Regions from separate parts of the Paenibacillus sp. FSL H7-0350 genome, predicted to be linked through region 1. Evidence: riboswitches for the same ligand, from Rfam matches in the RefSeq annotation. Region 1 holds a riboswitch; each other region holds the start of a gene.

The links. A riboswitch is a leader RNA that binds a small molecule or an ion and turns the genes downstream of it on or off. The one in region 1 is predicted to bind cyclic di-GMP.
Region 2: another riboswitch for cyclic di-GMP. It lies ahead of NYE24_RS25525 (PA14 domain-containing protein); the one in region 1 lies ahead of NYE24_RS22415 (anti-repressor SinI family protein).
Region 3: another riboswitch for cyclic di-GMP. It lies ahead of NYE24_RS18065 (flagellar assembly protein A); the one in region 1 lies ahead of NYE24_RS22415 (anti-repressor SinI family protein).

The regions. Positions count from the first base shown of each region.
Region 1 is NZ_CP151972.1:4,893,300-4,898,270, forward strand. Features, by position in the region: gene NYE24_RS22410 (2-oxoglutarate dehydrogenase E1 component) at 1-1,627, opposite strand, end outside; cyclic di-GMP riboswitch class I at 2,124-2,227, shown strand; gene NYE24_RS22415 (anti-repressor SinI family protein) at 2,262-2,405, shown strand; gene NYE24_RS22420 (helix-turn-helix domain-containing protein) at 2,552-2,884, opposite strand; gene NYE24_RS22425 (TasA family protein) at 3,152-3,742, opposite strand; gene NYE24_RS22430 (TasA family protein) at 3,782-4,378, opposite strand; gene NYE24_RS22435 (signal peptidase I) at 4,483-4,971, opposite strand, start outside.
Region 2 is NZ_CP151972.1:5,621,416-5,626,386, forward strand. Features, by position in the region: gene NYE24_RS25520 (sugar phosphate nucleotidyltransferase) at 1,363-2,736, shown strand; cyclic di-GMP riboswitch class I at 2,875-2,955, shown strand; gene NYE24_RS25525 (PA14 domain-containing protein) at 2,970-4,971, shown strand, end outside.
Region 3 is NZ_CP151972.1:3,960,916-3,965,886, reverse strand. Features, by position in the region: gene NYE24_RS18070 (aldo/keto reductase) at 1-924, opposite strand, end outside; gene NYE24_RS18065 (flagellar assembly protein A) at 955-2,604, opposite strand; cyclic di-GMP riboswitch class I at 2,679-2,771, opposite strand; gene NYE24_RS18060 (FUSC family protein) at 3,412-4,524, opposite strand; gene NYE24_RS18055 (ABC transporter ATP-binding protein) at 4,807-4,971, shown strand, end outside.

The sequences.
Region 1 (4,971 bases):
CCAGCGCGACGGCGGTTTTGGACTCCGCATTCTTGTGCTTTCCTTCCTTCATCTGGTCAAAGGCCTGCTGGAGGACGCTCTCTGCCTCGGCAATCATGTTCTTCAGATCATCTGCTGTAATTACCTTCTCGCGCTCCAGGCGTTCTGCATAAGCGCGGTACACTGTAGGGTGGTTACGCACTTTGCCGTACACAATCGGCTGGGTGGTCTCAGGATCATCCATTTCATTATGCCCGTGGCGGCGGTAGCCGATTAGATCAATCAGGAAGTCCTTCTTGAACATATGGCGGTAAGCACTGGCCAGACGTACTGCGGCAATGCAGGCTTCCGGGTCATCGGCATTGACATGCACGACCGGAATCTCATACCCTTTGGCCAAGTCGCTGGCATAATGGGTGGAGCGGGAATCCTCGCTCTCTGTGGTGAATCCGATCCGGTTATTGACGATAATATGCACGGTGCCGCCATTCTGATAACCCTGCAATTTGCCGATATTAAGCGTCTCAGCGACAATGCCCTCTCCAGGGAAGGCGGCATCGCCGTGCATCAGCACAGCCATGGCCTTGCTTGTGTTCAGCTTAGGCAGTCCCGGATCGTTGCGCTCTTCCTGTGCGGCGCGTGTGAAGCCCTCGACGACAGGGTTGACGAATTCAAGATGGCTCGGGTTATTGGCCAGTGTGATCCGGGTGCGCACGGTCTCGCCTTCGCGGACGGCACGGTCAGCCCCGAGATGATACTTCACATCACCGCTCCAGCCGTAGGTCACGCCCATGGAGCCTTCCGAAGGGAACAGTTCCTTGTTCGGCGAATGATGGAATTCCGAGAAAATAATATCATAAGGCTTGCCCAGAATATGAGCCAGCACATTAAGTCTTCCGCGGTGGGCCATGCCCATCAGGATATGCTCTGCGCCGTCATGCGCGGCGGCCCGCACAATCTCATCCAGCATCGGCACGAGGGCATCATTGCCCTCCAGGCTGAACCGCTTTTGGCCGACGAAGGTCTTGTGCAGGAAGGTCTCGAAATGCTCCACCTGAACCAGCCGCTTCAGCAGCTCTTTGCGCTCTGTATTATTCAGCGGGGCAGGGGAGGTCATCGATTCCGCCTGGCTGTTGAGCCAGCGCAGCTCGCGTTCATCATGCACATGCCCGAATTCATAGGCAATGGTCTGGGTATAGGCCTGACGCATTCTGTGGACGGCATCCATCGCGGTATGCACATCTGCAGGGGCATTATCCCAGATCAGCGAAGCGGGCAGAGCATTAAGATCCTCGCGGGTAAGCTCGTAGGTCTCCAGCTCCAGCCATTTGGCCATCGGGTTCTTGCTGCGCTCCAGCGGGTCAATGTCTGCGGCCATATGGCCATATATTCGAATATTGGCGATCAGCTTCGAGGCCTTGACAGCCTTCTTGAGCCACTCGGCATCTGCTGATACGGCAGGCCTTGGAGCCCTCTCGGCATCGGGTGCCAGTGGAGGGGGGCCGGATACGGTGAAGAGATCGCGGTAATGTTGTTCAACAGAAGAGGGGTCCTTGACAAATTGCTCATATCTTTCTTGGATGTAGCCCAGATTGGGGCCGTAGTATTTGCTCCATACTGTGTCGTTATAGGGCTCTTTGACTGCCATGAATAGGTCCTCCTAACGGATAAACTCCACGCGAGGCATCCAGTGTGCCACTTGGCGGAGCTGCAAATGTTTGCGGTTTCATTCTCATCCTATTGTGCTACTTTCCGGCGGGGTAATCAATTCATACTTTCGGTCAATCCGTTCGCAATTCGGCATGATTCATTACAGTATTCATACGGAACTATCATAAATAGAAATAAATCCATATCACTGTCCGTTATCTATACAGATGGGTAATTGTCTCTATACGATGTTGCGTGGTGCGGTAAAGCGGAGTAGTTAGAGTTCCCTTTAGCATAATTAAACTATTACTTAGGGTTTGAACTTGGAACTGGAAATATTTATACAAGCCGCTGGCAATTTCAGCTAAGTTTCCTCACATTTTATCATAAAAAAATTCCAGAAAACGACACACTAATCGCGTATGATCTTGTATAATGTTATTGCGGAGAACGGTTTCATCGATTCTTGCCAGATCCTTTCATGATGGAAAGGGTCCAGTAAAAGGTAAACCTGCCGAAAGACAGGGGCACAAAGTCTCGGATCTAACGTAGAGATACTACAAAGTAGCAATACTACTATGATGGCCGGACTGCCTGGGGACGCGAAAATTCTAGGAGGAGATTTCTTGGATATGTCCAACCAGGGGAATGACGAGCTGCAGGCAGTAGATCTGGATTTAGAATGGGTGCACTTGCTGATGTCTGCCAAGCAGGCGGGGATCGCGGCGGAGGATATCCGCCGGTTTCTAAGTGAAAAGGCACTCCAGGCGATGTAAGGGCGGTCATCATTGTTAGGATACATACAGAAAAGGCACAGCGTCCGGTACGCTGTGCCTTTTCTGCATGCCGCTTGAAAGAATGCCCTCGCCGAAGGCGGCCTCCCTGCCGTGCGGAGTCTTCCTTGAGGCATACGATGCTACGTCTAGTTGTCCTTTTGTTCCATGCGCCATTTCTGGTAATCGAGGAATTCCTTGAATTCGCGTTTGCTTATACCGGAGGCCATAGCCTCCTGAACCAGCCGGAACCATTCCCCGTCCAGCGCCTGTTCTTCCGTCTCTGCCAGTCCGCCATACAGCAGTACATGAATGGATACCTGAAGCGCGTCTGCGATTTTTTCGATGAATTGAATGGAGGGGTTGGATTGAATATTCCGTTCCACATTACTGAGGTATGATTTCGCCACATCAGCCTTATCCGCAAGCTCGGATAGCGAATAGCCCTTCTCCAGCCGGAGTTTGTGGATGCGGCTTCCCATAGTATCTGACACGATTACAACGCCCTCCGTACTTTTTTGGTAAAAGATAAGAAGTGATATGCTTCGCGCTATACCGTAGCCCTATCTTTCTCGCAGAAACGGTGCCGCTCTTTAAAAAGAAGACAAAGCCGTTTCCACTTGTCAGTATAACAAAAATCTGCAAATCGGACAAAAATCCTTGAACCCGGAAGCGGGGAAAAGGAAACGGCATACCCGGCCCGGATGGGGGAGGATATGCCGTTCTTGATCGATAAATGCAGCTTTGGCCTACTTGGCTTCTCCCACTCCTTGAAGTGCATCGAAGGTCCAGTTCAATGCTAAGCCGTCACCCTGGAAAATATTCTGATCGAGCGTATTGTCCACGAACTCGAAGGCGATCTTGAAGGTCTTGGACCCGGCTGCGGCAATCCCTCCCGGCAGTATACCTGCTGCTACGAGATCGTAGCTGGGGGTGTTTTTCAGATCCTTCAGGGAGATCTCGGACAGCACATGACCGCTTAATGAACCGCCGGTGTATGAATTATCGAGGAGCTTGACCTTGAAGTGGTCTCCGAGATCCTGGCCTGCGTTATCGCCCTTGGCATCGGTCACGGTGTAAGTGGTGGCAAGCTTGAGGAATTTGATATCCAGTGTGCCGTCATTGGACAAGGTGAAGGTGCGGACGGTATAGTCTCCCGGCTTCAGATTCGTCAACGCTACCGGAGTATTGAAGGAAGAGCCAAGCTTCAGCGTACCTGCGGCGAAGGTTGCCGTGCTGGTGGCTGTGGAGCTGAAGTAAGCGAACGTGCCCCCGCCGATTAAAGACAAACCCAGTGCTGCTGATGCTACGCCAAGACCCAATGTTTTTTTGATACCCATGATTAATTTCCTCCTCGAATGGTTTGTTTTGTTGGTAAATTATTTGAGACTGCCTTTTTCCTGGTTGGCTTCAAAATTCAGCGTCAGCGCAAGCGTATCGCCCTGATAATAGTTCTGCGGCTGGAGAGTCTCCTTGAAGGCGAATTGAATGAGCAGATTATCGGAGGTTCCGGCTTTAATGCCGGACTTCTCTCCGCCCAGGATCGCTCCGAGAATTCCCCGGGCCACCAGATCGGGACTCTGCTTCTCCAAATCGGCCAGCGAGATGACCAGAAGCGGCGCTTCTTGCTTATCCTTGTTCGCGAGGAAGGTCACAATAATATCATCCTTGAAATTATGGGAGCCGTTGTCTCCCAGAGCGTCTGTAATGGCCGATGAGGTGCGCAGCACTACTTTGGGAATGTTAAGCGTCCCGTCATTTATAAGCTTGAAATCTCTTAAGATGCTGTCTCCCGGCTTGAGGTTGCTGAGATTAACAATGACAGAGGGATCAGACTTCAGTGATAAAGTTCCGTTGTTAAAAGAAGATGAGGTAGTAGAGGTGCTGCTGAAGTAAGCGAAGGTGCCTCCGCCGACCAGGGTCAAGCCTAATGCTGCCGATACAACGCCGAGACCTAATGTTTTTTTGACGTTCATTTGTTCATCCCTCTCTCTTATGAGTCTGGTTTGTGCATAGCCGGGGCTTCCGGCAAGCTGTATTGTGGCTCCGCGTTTCGTAAACGGGAGAGGACAATTGATCATTATACGAGGTCAGTCACAGTATCCGGCCCGCCGCCGTTGTTTGCGGAAGACGAGACGTTCTTCTTTTCAAGTGCCGCAACGGCCTTCCAGGAAGAATACAGCGCGTAGAGGAGCAGAAGCAGTCCGGGAATAATCATCAGCACTACGCTTCCGGCTTTGGAGACTGCGAAGCTCATGGCATAGCCCACATAGGGGACGGTCACGCCGGTGTACTCACCTACCACATTCGTGGAACTGACGGCGGCGGTGTCGGCTGAGTCATTATTGTCGCCCTTGGTGGTGTAGCTGGCTTCCCCCAGAGCACTGTTCAGCTCAGTATCGACCACGCGGTGGGTGATCAGAATATTATCGGGATTCAAAAAAGTGATCACATCACCCTTCTGGAAACGGCTCATGTCTCCGCCCGGCTTAATGGCCACAATGGAACCGGTCTGTATGCCGGGCTCCATGGAGCCGGATAATACCGTCTTGATCTGGTAGCCGAAGAA
Region 2 (4,971 bases), 730 kb from region 1:
GCGATCCACGGCGAGTCAGCCTTTTCTGGAGGAGCTGCGCCGGATCGGCTGCGCGGCGAAATGAAGGGGATAAATCCTCTTGAATGCGCTGAAAGTGGGCTGCGCGGTGAAATGAAGAGCACAAGTGCACCTGAATCCCGGGAAAGTTGGCTAAATGAGTAAATGAGGAGCACAAGTGCACCTGAATCCCGGGAAAGTTGGCTAAATGAGTAAATGAGGAGCACAAGTGCACCTGAATCCCGGGAAAGTTGGCTAAACGAGCAAATGAGGAGCACAAGTGCACCTGATTTCCCGGATTCGAGCCAAATGGAGTAAATGAAGAGCACAAGTGCCCCTGAATCCCGGGAAAGTTGGCTAAATGAGCAAATGAGGAGCACAAGTGCCCCTGAATCCCGGGAAAGTTAGCTAAACGATCAAATGAGGAGCACAAGTGCACCTGAATCCCGGTAAAGTTGGCTAAATGAGTAAATGAGGAGCACAAGTGCACCTGAATCCCGGGAAAGTTGGCTAAATGAGTAAATGAGGAGCACAAGTGCACCTGAATCCCGGGAAAGTTGGCTAAATGAGTAAATGAGGAGCACAAGTGCACCTGAATCCCGGGAAAGTTGGCTAAATGAGCAAATGAAGAGCACAAATGCCCCTGAATCCTAGGAAAGTTGGCTAAACGAGTAAATGAAGAGCACAAGTGCACCTGATTTCCCGGATTCGAGCCAAATGGAGTAAATGAGGAGCACAAGTGCCCCTGAATCCTGGAAAAGTTGGCTAAACGGGCAAATAAGGAGCACAAGTGCCCCTGAATCCCGGGAAAGTTGGCTAAACGAGCAAATGAGGAGCACAAGTGCCCTTGATTTCTCGGATTCGAGCCAAATGGAGCAACTGAGCAGCATTTGTGTCACGTACTTAAACTAACCAGCTTCTGCCGCCGCAAATTTGTGCGGCAAGCCCTTGGAACAAGAGTCTTGAATCCCGGTCTTGAATTCCATTGTCTTGGAATTCTTGCTTTCTCTAGCCGCTAGGTCAGCGGCGACGCCTTGGAACAAGCGGCAGCCCGGCCCCCCTTGCCGCTACAACAAGCGGCAATACCCGGATCTTTAGCCGGGAGCTTCGCCTGCGGGCGAAGCGGATATAAAAAGTAAAGCCGGTTATGAAATGGAGTGGAGAGGAATTTTGGAGCTGTAGGAGCGTTAGCGTCCGCCTTTGTCTCCGGATGTTATCTGCTGCAAGCAATATAATCAACAACATCTGGAGACAACAGCGGCCGTAAGCCCAAAATTCCTTGCAGCGACCCTCATAACAGGCGGGATTTTAACACACAGCCGCAATAAGAAATACCCAATAACAATACGATATGGAGGGTTCACTATGAAACTAGTACTTCTATCAGGCGGCTCCGGCAAGCGGCTCTGGCCGTTGTCCAATGATTCACGCTCCAAGCAATTTCTGAAGGTACTGGCAAGTCCGGCAGGTGAACCGGAATCAATGGTACAACGGGTATGGAGACAGCTGGAGGAGAACGGCATGGCCGGGTCCTCTTATCTGGCGACCGGACGCAGCCAGGTGGAGATGATCCAGAGCCAGCTCGGCAGCGAGGTGCCGATCATCGTGGAGCCGGAGCGGCGGGATACGTTCCCGGCCATTGCGCTGACGGCGGCCTACCTCTATTCCATCGCAGGGGTTTCCCCAAGCGAGACCGTGGCGATTCTGCCGGTGGACCCATACGTGGAATCCTCCTTTTTCGAAACGGTACTGCAACTGGAGAACACCATGCTGGTGAGCGGGGCGAACCTGGCGCTGATGGGCGTAGTTCCCGAGCATGCTTCGGAGAAATACGGCTACATTATTCCAACGGGTGCAGATGCGGGAGCGAATGGTTATCTGCAGGTCAGCCACTTCCAGGAGAAGCCGGACCGTGTGCAGGCCGAGGAGCTGATTAGCCAGGGGGCTCTCTGGAACTGCGGGGTGTTCGCTTTCCGTCTGGGTTACCTGCTGGATATCCTGCAGCGCAAAGGGCTGCCGCTTAATTATGAGGAACTGCAGAAGCAGTATAAGCTGCTGTCTTCCATCAGCTTCGATTACGAAGTGGTAGAGAAAGAAGAGAACATCGTCGTACAGCCGTATGCCGGATTCTGGAAGGACCTGGGTACCTGGAACACCTTGACCGAGGAAATGACCAGCAACCATGTCGGCAAAGGCTTTGTGACCGCTGACTCCGAGGGGACCTGCCTCATTAACGAGCTGGATATTCCGATTACCGTGATCGGGGCGAAGGATCTGATTATCGCTGCCAGCCCGGACGGCATTCTGGTGACGCACAAGACTGAGAGTCCGCGGATCAAGGAAGTGCTGAAGTCTTTTGAACAAAGACCGATGTACGAGGAGCGCCGCTGGGGCCACTACAAGGTGATAGATTATGTAAAGTATGACGAAGGCAACGAGGTGCTGACCAAGCGGATTTTCATCAATGAGGGCAAAAATATCAGCTATCAGCTGCATCACAAACGCAGTGAAATCTGGACCTTCGTCAGCGGGGAAGCCAGCATTGTCATCAATGAGAAGATGCATACGGTGAAGGCGGGAGATGTGGTGCGGATACCGGAAGGGACCAAGCATGCCATTCTTGCTCTTACCGATGTGGAGTTCATTGAGGTGCAGACGGGGTCGGAGCTGGTAGAGGAAGATAACATCCGTATTACTCTGGACTGGGAGGATATAGCGCTACATCAGTTTATTTCGTAGGTCTAACTTATCTATTTAACCATTTGTTACAGAATCAAAACAGGTACTCGGAACTATTTATTCGGAGAAATTCGCGTTTGCTCTACAAAAAAATTGCATAAAGACGATAATTTACGGTAAGAGGGATTGATCCTTCCAAAACGACAAAGGCAAACCTGATCGAAAGACAGGGACGCAAAGCTATAGGGCCTTCGCAAGAGTGGCAGCCTGGCTACCGAAAGGAAGAGAATATTGTGAAAACTTACCGTAAGTCTCGTTTGCTCTGCGCTGTGCTGTCGCTGGCCGTGGTATTGTCTGCTGTACCTGTGGGACTGGGAATCGCCCCTTCCACCGTCAAGGCTGCCTCCTCTGAAGGAGCGCCGGTGAACCCTAACGCCTCAGCGGAGGCGGTCAAGCTGCTGAACAATCTGTATGATATCTCGGGAAATGGAATCATTACAGGCCAGCATGACTATTTCGAGAGTCCGGATGAGCTGAGCAACAAGCTGAAGGGAACAAGCGGACAATACGCAGCACTGCATGGTTATGAGCTGGGAGCAATCGGTGGGCAGAGTGAGAGCGGAGTAGCTGCACAACGCAAAAATATCGTCTGGAGTGCGACGAACTGGTCCAGAGCGGGCGGCATTGTCGCCATGACCTTCCACCAGAATCTGCCGGGCACCAAGTACGAATGGTCCAATGTGCAGAAGCCGATCACCCAGGCGCAATTTAACAAATACGTAACCCCCGGAACGCCAGAGTATAATGCACTGATCACCGATCTGGATAAAGTAGCGGTCTCTCTGAAAAGCCTGCGGGATGCTAAGGTTCCGATCCTCTGGAGACCTTACCACGAAATGAACGGCGGCTGGTTCTGGTGGGGGAAGAAAGATAATTTTACAGCCCTGTGGAATATTATGTATGACCGGTTCGTGAACGTTCATCAGTTAAATAATCTGCTCTGGGTATGGAACCCGAATGCGCCTAATGCAAGCTCCGATCCCTATCCACGGACTTATCCGGGCGCGGACAGAGTGGATGTGCTGGCAGCAGATATATATAATAACGACTACTCCAATAAATATCATGATGATCTGACCAGCCTGGCTGGCGGCAAACCGATCGGCATCGGCGAGAACGGTGAAATGCCAAATATATCGAAGCTAAAGCTGAACCAGCAGAATTACGTGTTCATGATGAACTGGGGCAAGATGCTCTATGAGAATAACAGCACGGCGACAATCAAGAATTTCATGAATGACAGTTACACACTAACCCGTGACCAATATAAGGCCTGGTCTGCTCCGGCGGCGGCTCCTAAGCCAATCGCAACGCCAACGGCAACGCCGACGCCTACAGTATCACTGACACCAACAGCAACACCGACACAAACCGCAACACCGACGGCAACGCCGACGGCAACACCAACCGTTGCGCCGACTCAGAAGCCGGTCCCAACCTTCGGCGACCCGGAGAGTAAGCCTGGCCAGAATGGCCTGCTTGGAGAATACTTCAAGAACATGACGCTCTCGGGGACACCGGTTATGGTGCGTAACGATGATGTCATCAGCTTCAATTGGCGTCAGGGGACTCCTAATGCCGCACTGGGCGTAGATTACTTCTCAATTCGCTGGACCGGACAGATTAAGCCGGCTTACAGTGAGACTTATCAGTTCTATACTACATCGGATGACGGTATCCGCTTGTGGGTGAACGGCACAGCGGTCATTGACAGCTGGGTCAAACAGAGCGGAACTGCCCGCACAGGAAGCATAGCCTTAACTGCCGGGCAATTGTACGATATCAAAGTAGAGTACTATGAGAATGCTGGCGATGCCAATGTCCATCTGATGTGGCAGAGCCCTAGCCAGGTGAAGGGAACCGTACCTGCAAGTGCGCTTTTCTCCAGAGCAGGCAACATATCCATACCTGTTCCGGCTGCAACAGCAGTACCGACAACGGTACCAGCAGCAACAGCAACGCCGGCACCAGTAACAACACCAACACCAGCAGCGACACCAACACTGACGCCAGTACCGGCACCAACGCCGACAGCAGCACCGACACCAACGCCAACACCGGCACCAACACCGACAGCGGCTCCTGTTCCCGTTCCTTCTCCTACAGCAACACCGGTGGATCTGCCGGTAGAAGTCCCTGCTGCCAATGGACTGTATGCGGAATACTTCAATAACATGACGCTATCGGGCGAACCCGCTGCAGTGCGCACCGATGCGGTGCTTGATTTCAACTGGC
Region 3 (4,971 bases), 930 kb from region 1:
GGCCAGGTCAAGCTGCTTAAGTATCCCCGCATCCGGCGAAGCAGAAAGACTCTGCAGATTATACTGTACCTGTTCTACTGTAGTCGCTCCGACAATCACCGTGGAGACCGCGGGCCGGTTCATTAGCCAGGACAGGGATAGAGCCGCAGGTGAGGTGCCCAGCCCCTCCGCAATCGCCTGAACCTGCTCCCCGAGCGAGATGCGCTCCGGGGTAAGGAAGCGGAGAAAGTTCGGATCGGTCTCTGCTCTGGAGCCGGCAGGGGCTTTGCTGCTGCCGGAATATTTGCCGGTAAGGATACCGCCCGCCAGAGGGAAGTATGGGATGATGCCCAGACCCTGATCCAGGCAGAGCGGAAGCAGCTCGGCTTCGGGCGTACGGTCAGCCAGCGAATAGCTGCACTGGATAGAGATGTATTTCGCCCAGTTACGGGCTTCGCTGATCCCAAGCGCCTTCATCAGCTCCCAGGCGGCATAATTGGAGGCTCCGATATACCGCACCTTGCCTGCGGAGATCAAATCATCCAGCGTGCGCAGGGTTTCCTCCAGCGGTGTGTAGGGATCGAAGGTATGGATCTGATACAGATCCACATAGTCGGTCTTCAGCCGGCGCAGGCTGCCTTCCAGCTCCTGCATCAGATGATGGCGCGAAGAGCCGCTGCCGCCGGGTCCCTCATGCTTCGGCAATCCGGCTTTGGTCGCCAGCACTGTGTTATGGCGTCTGCCTTCAAGCGCAAGGCCGATGATCCGCTCCGATTCAGAGCCGGCATAGATATTGGCGGTATCGATGAAATTAATGCCCTGATCCATAGCGGTGTGCAGAATGCGGACCGAGGTCTCCAGATCTGCCCGTTTGCCGAATGAATTGGTTCCAAGACCCAGGGCGGATACCTGCAGGCCGCTATTGCCCAGACGGTTATATCGCATGCGCTCACTTCTCCTTATCTAGTAGTAGTCTTAGCAGGAATCACGCACAAGCAGCTTGCCGCAGGACTCCAGGCGGCTGTCCTGCGACCGGGCAAGGTTAATCACCGCATGCTCCTCTTGGAGCAGCTCAATCTCCTCGCCCAGCTTAAGCAGCAGCCTGGAGAAGCGGCTTAGGACACTGTCTGTAATGTACCCGGTGTATTGTCCCGGATGGGCGAATACCTCAAGCATCTGCCGGAGCGGGTCCGTGCCGAAGCCGAACTCTCCGTTCATACGGCTTAGGGCAGCCTGGAAATCGCGGATCAGGCTGTCGAGATGGCTGTATTTATCCTCCAGCAGCAGCATAACCACCAGGCCGTAATTCACGGATTGCTGTCGGGATTCCACATTCTTGGCCAGCTGGCGCGCTGCCTCAAGCAGTCCGTCCGTCTCTGTCCGCAGCAGGCTTGCTAAGCTGTGCAAACGATGCTGCTGTACCCCGGCATATCCGGCGTACAGGCCGCTGCCGGTAACCTGGCCGCTAACATAAATGCTGCCGGTGGCTATAATTGTAGATTGGCGTATATCGCCATAGACGTACACATTCCCCAGGGCTTCGATCCTTACAGATCCATCCAGATCACCCGGTACAATGATGTCGCCTGCGAACATAACGTCACCGCCAGGGTCCATCATCTCCCTGGTCAGCAGACAGACTGGAGGGAAGTCACAGATTCGGACGCTGCTGTTTCCTCCGCAGATACGGGGTCTGCCTGTGTGCTTGGCTACGATATTACCACAGGGAAGGAGTTTGGCATGATTACCGGCAGCAAAGTAGATATCCTGCGGCGGGGGAGGGGGCAGGACCCTTCCGTCTGTGTCGAGGCCGGGAATGCCTTCTTCTGGCGGCAGTTTGCGGGCGAAGACTTCACCTGCAAAGGTAAAGGGGGCTCCCGGGAAACGGAGATACTCCATGGTATCCGCAGGCTTCTGAGCCCGGCTTCCCTGTCTATGAAGCATCCCGTTCCCCACCAGTGTATGCTCCGGCAGCTGCAATTCCAGCCGGGCTTCCTTGCCGGGCAGCGGGGCTCTTCCTTCAGCGATGCATACGGGAAGATATGTAGGGTTCTCCAGCTCCGCGTACAGGGCGGGAATATTCAGGTTGCGCAAAATAAAACGGTTGTCCAGTGAGGCGATAATCTGATCTATGGTAAGCGTGGACAGCAGCATTGCCGGGTTGGGCTGGGCACGGACGACCGCCTCGAAGGCGGCGGGGCAGTTGACCAGGTTCCAGGCGTACTTCTCTGCACGGTATAAAGTGAAATGGACCTTGAGCTTGTCAGGCGATACGGTAATTTCATACTGCGGCTTCTCGCAGATCTCCCAGGTAATATAATCTGCCTTGGTCACCTCGGTTGGCGCTGTAACGGTCTTCCAGTTGATCTTCAGGACAACAGGGTGGATCGCAGAAATGCGGGCGGGAGTGCCTCCGGGGAGCGGGGGAGTAATGAATATCTGGTTGTCCTGCACGAGGATAATTCCATTCTTATCCCCAGTTGTCCCGTCAGAAGCCCGGCCCTCCACAGAGAATGAATCCAGGAGACCTTTACGTTCGTGCATCAGGGACTCTACGAATTCATATCGGCTTGGTTCGATATCCTGCTGCGGCATGGTTGTAACCTCACTTTTTCGTATGATCAATGGCAATTCGTACAGAGAAAGAACATCATCAAGCCCGGGAGACTTCCCGTAAACAGTTGGCTTAAGTGGTCTCTATTGGCAGCCTGGCGACCGTAAACGCAGATTCCGGCGTTCTTAGGCCCATGGCTTTGCGTCCTGCCCTTTCGGGAAGTTTGCCTTTAGAAATAGATCAATGAGATACATCCTGTAGAGGCGATGAATTGTGATCGACTGTAATCGACAAAAAGAGTCATAAATAGTTCTTGTGCGGCATTAACTTCTGCAAACAAGCTTAATTCTAGTACTTAAAGAGCTATTTTTCAACTATATTATGCCTATTTATCAAAAAACTTAAAATATGCAGCTCTATTTCGACAAAAAAACTGGTTTCCCAGCGCTTACAGCTTATGGAAGTCATGAGAACTGGAAAAAGGGGGACGGTCTTCTTCGCCCGGCAGGTGGAAAAAGCAAAAAGCAGCGGAGGGGCATATGTTCACCGCAGCGAGGAGCAGGCTTTAAGTTCTAATCTTAAATGCGTCTTATATAGCAGTTGGATTTTGTCCACTTGCTGTTGGATGAATGCCGCCTATGGGAACAGCAGATGGATAAACAACACATATTTTGCCCACTTTTAACGGATTCCAGAGAATTCGGCGGATTAGATGTACTTTATCCAACTGCTTCAATTAAAGCGTATAATTCGGCTGAATCAAGTGTCATTTTTCCAACTGCTATAACTTTACGTGCTGCCACCCAAGCCACTTTACCCGCAAGCATCCTATCCCACCGAAAAGTTATGGCAACACAAAAAAAAGGACCCTCCCAAGCTTATAGCTTGTGGAAGAGTCCTTTTTGTATGAATTGGATGGCGCGTGCAGGGTGTGTCTTGACATGCTGTGGTGCGGTGGAAAGCGCGGCGTAATCGGCGCGTTCGATCTCTTCAAGAATCCGGTTCAGGTGGGAGAACACCGCACCGAGATCACGGAAGGCTGCGAGCGGGCACTGATCCTGCAGCTGCGAGAACCAGGCGAGCTGCACGTCGCGGGCTCTTCTCAGACTCCCCTGGAGTGAACGTCCGCTGCATTCGGCATCTGATAGCGTCCGTGTGCCGTACAGGGCGATGCAGTCTGCCGTTGCGGTTACAACCTCCAGCATCCAATCAGCGGCGGCATAATGGGCCGGCAGCAGAGCGATTTCTTCGCTTATGGCTTTGACATAGGAGTGAACCTTGATGAGATGGGTGGTCGACTGTGTCAGCTTGCCAATGTCCTTACGGCACTGGTAATGAGACAGTGTGTAATGCATCTCCTTCTGCAGCCGGTCGCTCTTCTTCAGAAGCTCGCCGGAGCGCTCAAGAGCAGCCTTGGCTTGCGCTGCATCCCGGCCGCTTGCAGCGAATCCGGTTAAGGCATCGGATAAGGTCAGGCTGCCTTTCAGTGCCAGGTCCTTGACCTTGACGAAGCTCTTGGGCGGCACGATAATCATATTAATGATGAGGGCAATCAGCACGCCGATCAGCGTCTCGGCGACTCTCCAGACGATATATTGGTCATGATAGAAGGTGAGTGCAAGCACCGAGGTGACACCGATCTGAGAGACGGCCTGGATATTGATCCGGCAGGCTGTAGCCACCCCAATGCCAATCAGCAGCATCAGCAGAATCGACAGCGCGCCCACATCGAAGAACTTGCCTACGATCAGGCTGACGATGCCGCCAAGGACCACGCCGGTCATGCGGTAGACGCCTTTTTCAAGGGAGGCCTTGACGCTGCTCTGGGTAATCAGAATCGCCGCCAGCGGTGCGAAGTACAGGTAATGGTCCCCGTAGATAATGTGCACGGCCAGCCACGAGAGCGAAGCGGCGAGCGTAATCCGTATCATATATAAGGATAATCCGAACTTTTCAAGGCGCTCTTGTAAGCCCTCGTTCATGTTTGTCATCTTCTTTCATGTAAATAGGAAAAATTTTATGGTTTTCATTCGTTTTCATTATAGCACCTCAAAACAGGCCGGAGGCGGGCAAGATTTTACGAACTTGTTAAGTTTTTGTGCGTGATTTCACAATGTAAGCTATCGCATATATTGCAGGATTCCTTTATGCTATATATTGAAGTCTGCCAGACCAAGGCAGGAATTGTCGCTTATCCGTGCTGAGCATGCCGCTGCCGGATTGTCTCCCGCAAGAAGCGGGTAAAATAGGTTGTACTACATAAGTAAGGGAGGTTGTTAGCTATAGCTACCCCGGAAGGCACTATTATTTCTTTTGACCAGGTGATTAAGCAATACGACGACGAAGAGGCTGTACTCAAAGGCGTGAGCTTCGAAATTGAACGCGGTAAATTCTACACGCTGCTGGGCCCTTCGGGCTGCGGAAAAACGACCATTCTG